2 regions of the Aerococcus sp. L_32 genome follow, and region 2 is predicted to be linked to the other one. Evidence: riboswitches for the same ligand, from Rfam matches in the RefSeq annotation. Region 2 holds a riboswitch; the other holds the start of a gene.
What was found. A riboswitch is a leader RNA that binds a small molecule or an ion and turns the genes downstream of it on or off. The one in region 2 is predicted to bind S-adenosylmethionine.

Region 1: it holds a riboswitch for S-adenosylmethionine, as region 2 does, so the genes downstream of both, ACRCJ0_RS04040 (hypothetical protein) here and ACRCJ0_RS01780 (hypothetical protein) in region 2, are expected to answer to the same signal.

The regions. Positions count from the first base shown of each region.
Region 1 covers NZ_JBOEQF010000034.1:12,843-16,269, reverse strand. Annotated here, with positions in the region: gene ypfJ (KPN_02809 family neutral zinc metallopeptidase) at 87-1,124, shown strand; SAM riboswitch class I at 1,544-1,641, shown strand; gene ACRCJ0_RS04040 (hypothetical protein) at 1,713-2,027, shown strand; gene ACRCJ0_RS04035 (SDR family oxidoreductase) at 2,115-2,963, opposite strand; gene ACRCJ0_RS04030 (Rrf2 family transcriptional regulator) at 3,064-3,427, shown strand, end outside.
Region 2 covers NZ_JBOEQF010000011.1:3,056-6,482, reverse strand. Annotated here, with positions in the region: gene ACRCJ0_RS01790 (Rrf2 family transcriptional regulator) at 240-713, opposite strand; gene ACRCJ0_RS01785 (SDR family oxidoreductase) at 814-1,662, shown strand; gene ACRCJ0_RS01780 (hypothetical protein) at 1,752-2,066, opposite strand; SAM riboswitch class I at 2,138-2,235, opposite strand; gene ypfJ (KPN_02809 family neutral zinc metallopeptidase) at 2,655-3,427, opposite strand, start outside.

The DNA of each region.
Region 1 (3,427 bases), on a different contig from region 2:
TTAATTGTGAGGAACGTTTACATTACATTTGTTTATGGAATATAACACATATGATATAATGAAGAAAACTGTCAGGGGGTATTTCCATGAAATGGCAAGGGCGCAAACGTAGTGGTAATGTAAAAGACTTGCGTGGTCGAAACACCGGAAGTGGTGGATTAGGTGGTTTGGGGCAAGGGCGATCCGGGGGTAGAATACCTATTCAGCTTCCAGGTGGTCGCGGGACTTCAACTGGAGGCAGAAGCTTAGGTTGCGGTTCGATTATCTTAATGCTGATTATATTCTTTGTATTTGGTGGGACATCTTTATTAGGTGGCAACCAATCTAGTTCAAGTAATAATCAAACAAACGATCAAACCAGTCAGGTAGATGTACAATTACCAGGACAGATGGAATCGAATACGCAAATTCAAGCCAATCCTAATAGTCAGGTCAGTTTACCAGAGACTGGATCCACAGATAGTGAAACAGTTACTGAAGATGAGTTGGCTGAATTTGTTTCCGTTATCCTTTATGATACCGAAGAGTACTGGACACAAGCATTTTCTGAAGCTGGATATACTTATAAGGATCCAGATTTGGTCATCTTTGAGGATGCTGTGAATTCATCTTGTGGGTATAACACATCTGAAGTTGGACCTTTCTATTGCCCAACGGATGAAACTATTTATATCGACTTAGATTTCTATAATCAACTTGTTAAAAATTATGGAGGCGGTGGTGATTTTGCTATGGCCTATGTGATCGCCCATGAAGTAGGGCACCATGTTCAACAGCAACTTGGCCTTTCCGATCAGGTTCGACAAATTCAGTCTGAAGTTGGTCAAACTGAACAAAATCAATGGACTGTACGGATGGAATTACAAGCTGACTATCTTGCTGGTGTATGGGCACATAACGTCGTTGAGAATGATTGGATGGAAGCAGGGGACCTTGAAGAAGGATTAAATGCAGCTTATCACATTGGTGATGATGTCTTGCAAGAAAAAGCTTATGGCCATACGATGCCCGACTCTTTTACGCACGGTACTGCTGAGCAACGGCAAAACTGGTTTAAGAAAGGGTTAGAAGCAGGCGACTTGTCACAATGGGATACTTACAATATAGACTATAGTAGCCTATAGAGTGGGTCACAGAATGTGCTTAATGGATATAGTATACATATGCAGGGAATTTTAGTGCAGCAACACATACTGTATTTTAATAGGGTTTTATATGCAAAATCTTCATATGTTTTTAAATAAATAATGATTATACTAGCTACTAGTATAGTTTGTAGATGCCTCTTAAAGCCAGATTACAGTCTTGCTTTAGGAGGTTTTATCATGTTGAAGATAGCTAGGATAATCATACGTCAAATGGATGATGATAGTTTTGAAACGTCGAACTAGCGTCGCGTAAAAGTATTATCATTTTTACTTCATAATTGAATGGATAAATAAGCCGAATAAAAGTTTGCTTATCTTAATCTAATTGTCGAATTTCATCACGATTTGAAATCTATCAATACATTTGGTATAATACGAATACAATTAAAGAACACAACTTATTCAGAGCAAGTGGAGGGATTTGGTCCTATGAAGCTTCAGCAACCTACCTTTGGCAAGGTGCTAATTCCAACTCGAAAGAGATAGATGAGTCTAACCAAGTTATTGGCACGACGAGTCGCGTTGTGCTTTTTTTATTGAATAAAATAACTAGGAGTGTGTCGAATGTTTAATGATGAGTGCGTAAATTTTAGTGAATTTGTAGGTGGGATTGGCGCCCTAGGTTTTATGCCGTATTTTCGTTTTCGCAAAAGTAAGACAGGGGATCCTAAGGAGCATGATCATATTGCTGTGATCTGCCGTGATGAGCCATGTTCTGGGGCACATATTGCTAGAGTTTGCGTGTGTTGTATAGGAAAAGTCCACGTCAATGATTATGATGGATTTAAGGAGGCAATAAGCCTTGAAACTTATGATCAATTAGTCAATTTGATTACTAATTTTTCCTATACAGATGTGGACTATAAAGCAATACGGTAGTAAAAAAGAGACCCTACTAGTTGCCGCTAAGGCTAGCTAGTAGGGTCTTTTGTTTTTTATGAAGAAGGGTTTATTGAATGATATGAATTATTGAAATAATTCTTTAAAGGCATCCACAAGCGGTGTTAATGGCTTGCCTAATACTTTTTCAAAGTCGTCTGATTGTACATCTAATACACCATTTTTGATGTCTCCTTGAATCGCTAGGAAGAAGCCTGCTACTGGTTCTGGTAATTGATTGTCAGTTAGATTTTTGACGAATGCTTCGTCGTTAGTTTCGAGAGGGGCAATTTCTTTACCTATTGCTTCTGCTAGTGCTTTAGTTAAAGTCGCGTAGTCTACTGGTTTACCAGATAGTTCTAAGATTTCAGGGAATGTTTTTTCGCCAGCTAAAACGATCGCAGCTGCTTCAGCATATTCGCGACGTAATGCCCAACCAGCTTTACCATTTTCAGCGGTGTATAATAGTTTGCCACTGTTTAAAGCTGCACCTACTAGCGGTAGTTCATTTTCCAAGTACCAGTTATTTCTTAAAATTGTAAAAGGGATGCCGGATGCTTTGATGGCTTTTTCGGTATAACGGTGGTCAGTTGCTAGATCAGCAGAAGATTGGTCTGCACGGGCGAAGCTTGTATAGGTGATAAAGCTAACGCCAGCTTCTTTGGCTGCATCAATCGCATTTTGATGTTCTTCTTGACGAGTGCCAGGTGCTGATGAAACCAGTAATAAGCGGTCAATACCTGTGAAGGCAGATTTTAAAGATGCTTTATCTAAGTAATCGCCAATGTGAACTGTATAACCAGCTTCAGCAAGTGGCGCAGCTTTTTCTTCACTACGTGCTAAGATGTGGATATCTGATACGGGAACTAATGTATTTAATTTGTCTAATGCGAGCCCACCAAAGGCACCTGTTGCGCCAGTTACTAAATATTTCATGAATAAACACTCCTTTTTTCTACCTGTAATAATTAAAGTTACAGGTTAATAATAGTGAATGTGCTATAATAAGTCAAGAGAAAAGAGGTGGGATATTCAGATGAAACATTCAGTAAAGTTTAGTGATGCTATTCATATTTTAGTTTATATCGAGATGCTTCAAGGTACAGACTTATCAAGTGAAGTGATTGCCAAAAGTGTGAATGCTAATCCCGTTTCTGTTAGACGCATTATGAGTAGCCTAAAAAAGGCCGACCTAATTACTAGCCAATCAGGAAAGGCCAATCCAAAATTAAGTAGAGATCCCGAAAATATTTCGTTTTATGATATTTATCAAGCTATCGACGAAGAGCAGCAAATATTCCGGGTAGATGAGAAAACAGCACCTGCCTGTATCGTAGGTGGTAATATCCAGGGTGTTTTAGCGGAAAAATATGATCAATTGCAACGTAGCGTTGAAGCGG
Region 2 (3,427 bases):
AAGATGTAGCACATAACATTTTAAAAATTAGTTTTATACCTTCATCAACTTAATTTCTGCTTACAGGTAAACTCTCCGCAACTTTTACTTACTCATTAAATTACTGCTGATACTTTTTCTAAACCTGTTATGCTTATACTAACAGCTTCGATTCCAAAGGATAAACGGGTTGTTTCAGGCTTTATGAGAAACCTATCATCATAAATACCACCTACAAGTATTATCGACTTAGCTTATTTTTATAAAAATCGTTGGAGTATTTGCTTGGTTTCTTCGTCGTTTAATTCAGATTGATTGGCACTTTGAGAGACTGAATGGATAATATCTCCTAAGTTGATTTGTTGCATCTCCAATTCGACGCTACGTTGCAATTGATCATATTTTTCAGCTAATACACCTTGGATGTTACCGCCTACGATACAGGCAGGTGCTGTTTTCTCATCTACACGGAATATTTGCTGTTCTTCATCAATAGCTTGATAAATATCATAAAAAGAAATCGCCGCTGGTTCTCTACTTAATTTCGGATCGGCCTTTCCTGATTGACTAGTGATCAGGCCGGCCTTTTTTAGGCTACTCATAATGCGTCTAACAGAAACGGGATTAGCATTCACACTTTTGGCAATCACTTCACTAGATAAGTCTGTGCCTTGAAGCATCTCGATATAAACTAGAATATGAATAGCATCACTAAATTTTACTGAATGTTTCATCTGAATATCCCACCTCTTTTCTCTTGACTTATTATAGCACATTCACTATTATTAACCTGTAACTTTAATTATTACAGGTTGAAAAAAGGAGTGTTTATTTATGAAATATTTAGTAACTGGCGCAACAGGTGCCTTTGGTGGCCTCGCATTAGACAAATTAAAAACATTAGTTCCAGTATCAGATATCCACATCTTAGCACGAAGCGAAGAAAAAGCTGCACCACTTGCTGAAGCTGGCTATACAGTACACATCGGCGATTACTTAGATAAAGCATCTTTAAAAGCTGCCTTCACAGGTATTGACCGCTTATTACTAGTTTCATCAGCACCTGGCACTCGTCAAGAAGAACATCAAAATGCAATTGATGCAGCCAAAGAAGCTGGCGTCAGCTTTATCACCTATACAAGCTTCGCCCGTGCAGACCAATCTTCTGCCGACCTAGCAACTGACCACCGTTATACCGAAAAAGCCATCAAAGCATCCGGCATTCCTTTTACAATTTTAAGAAATAACTGGTACTTGGAAAATGAACTACCGCTTGTAGGTGCAGCTTTAAACAGTGGCAAACTATTATACACCGCTGAAAATGGTAAAGCTGGTTGGGCATTGCGTCGCGAATATGCTGAAGCAGCTGCGATCGTTTTAGCTGGCGAAAAAACATTCCCTGAAATCTTAGAACTATCTGGTAAACCAGTAGACTACGCGACTTTAACTAAAGCACTAGCAGAAGCAATAGGTAAAGAAATTGCCCCTCTCGAAACTAACGACGAAGCATTCGTTAAAAATCTAACTGACAATCAATTGCCAGAACCAGTAGCAGGCTTCTTCCTAGCGATTCAAGGAGACATCAAAAACGGTGTATTAGATGTACAATCAGATGACTTTGAAAAAGTATTAGGCAAACCCCTAACACCGCTTGTGGACGCCTTTAAAGAATTACTTCAATAATTTCATATCGTTCTAAAAATCCTTCTTCATAAAAAATCAAAAGACCCTACTAGCTAGCCATAACGGTCACTAGTAGGGTCTCTTTTTTACTACCGTATTGCTTTATAGTCCACATCTGTATAGGAAAAATTAGTAATCAAATTGACTAATTGATCGTAAGTTTCAGGGCTTATTGCCTCCTTAAACCCATCATAATCATTGACATGGACTTTCCCTATACAACACACACAAACTCTAGCAATATGTGCACCTGAACAAGGCTCGTTACGACAGATCACAGCAATATGATCATGTTCTTTAGGATCCCCTGTCTTACTTCTGTAGAAACGAAAATACGGCATAAAACCTAAGGCACCAATTCCACCTACAAATTCACTAAAACTTACGCATTCATCATTAAACATTCAACACACTCCTAGTTATTTTATTCAATAAAAAAAGCACAACGCGACTCGTCGTGCCAATAACTTGGTTAGACTCATCTATCTCTTTCGAGTTGGAATTAGCACCTTGCCAAAGGTAGGTTGCTGAAGCTTCATAGGGCCAGATCCCTCCACTTGCTCTGAATAAGTTGTGTTCTTTAATTGTATACGTATTATACCAGACGTATGGATAGATTTCAAATCGTGATGAAATTCGACAATTAGATTAAGATAAGCAAACTTTTATTCGACTTGATTGTTATTACAATCATGAAGTAAAAATGATGACACTTTTACCCAACGCTAGTTCGACGTTTCAAAACTATCATCATCCATTTGACTTACGGCATATCCTAGCTATCTTCCACATGATAAAACCTCCTAAAGCAAGACTGTAATCCGGCTTTAAGAGGCATCTACAAACCATACTAGTAGTTAGTATAATCATTATTTATTTAAAAACATATGAAGATTTTATATATAAAATCCTATTCAAATACAGTATGTGTTGCTGCACTAAAATTCCCTACTATGTATACTATAATCACTCAGAAAGTTCTGTGACCCACTTTATAGGCTACTGTAGTCTATATTGTAAGTATCCCATTGTGACAAGTCGCCTGCTTCTAAGCCTTTTTTAAACCAGTTTTGTCGTTGCTCAGCAGTACCATGCGTAAAAGAGTCGGGCATCGTATAGCCATAGGCCTTTTCTTGCAAGACATCATCACCAATGTGATAAGCTGCGTTTAATCCTTCTTCAAGGTCCCCTGCTTCCATCCAATCATTCTCAACGACGTTATGTGCCCATACACCCGCAAGATAGTCCGCTTGCAATTCCATCCGTACAGTCCACTGATTTTGTTCAGTTTCACCTACTTCAGACTGAATTTGTCTAACCTGATTGGAAATACCAAGTTGCTGTTGGACATGGTGGCCTACCTCATGGGCGATCACATAGGCCATAGCGAAGTCTCCACCACCACCATAATTTTGAACGAGTTGATTATAAAAATCTAAGTCGATATAAATGGTTTCATCGGTTGGGCAATAGAAAGGTCCAACCTCAGATGTATTATACCCACAAGATGAATTCACAGCATCCTCAAAGATGACCAGGTCTGGATTCTCATATGTATATCCAGCTTCAGAAAAGGCTTGTGTCCAGTACTCTTCGGTATCGTATAGGATAACGGAAACAAATTCAGCCAACTCATCTTCAGTAACTGTGTCACTATCTGTGGATCCAGTCTCTGGCAAACTGACCTGACTATCAGGATTTGCTTGAATTTGCGTATTCGATTCCATCTGTCCTGGTAATTGGACATCTACCTGACTGGTTTGAT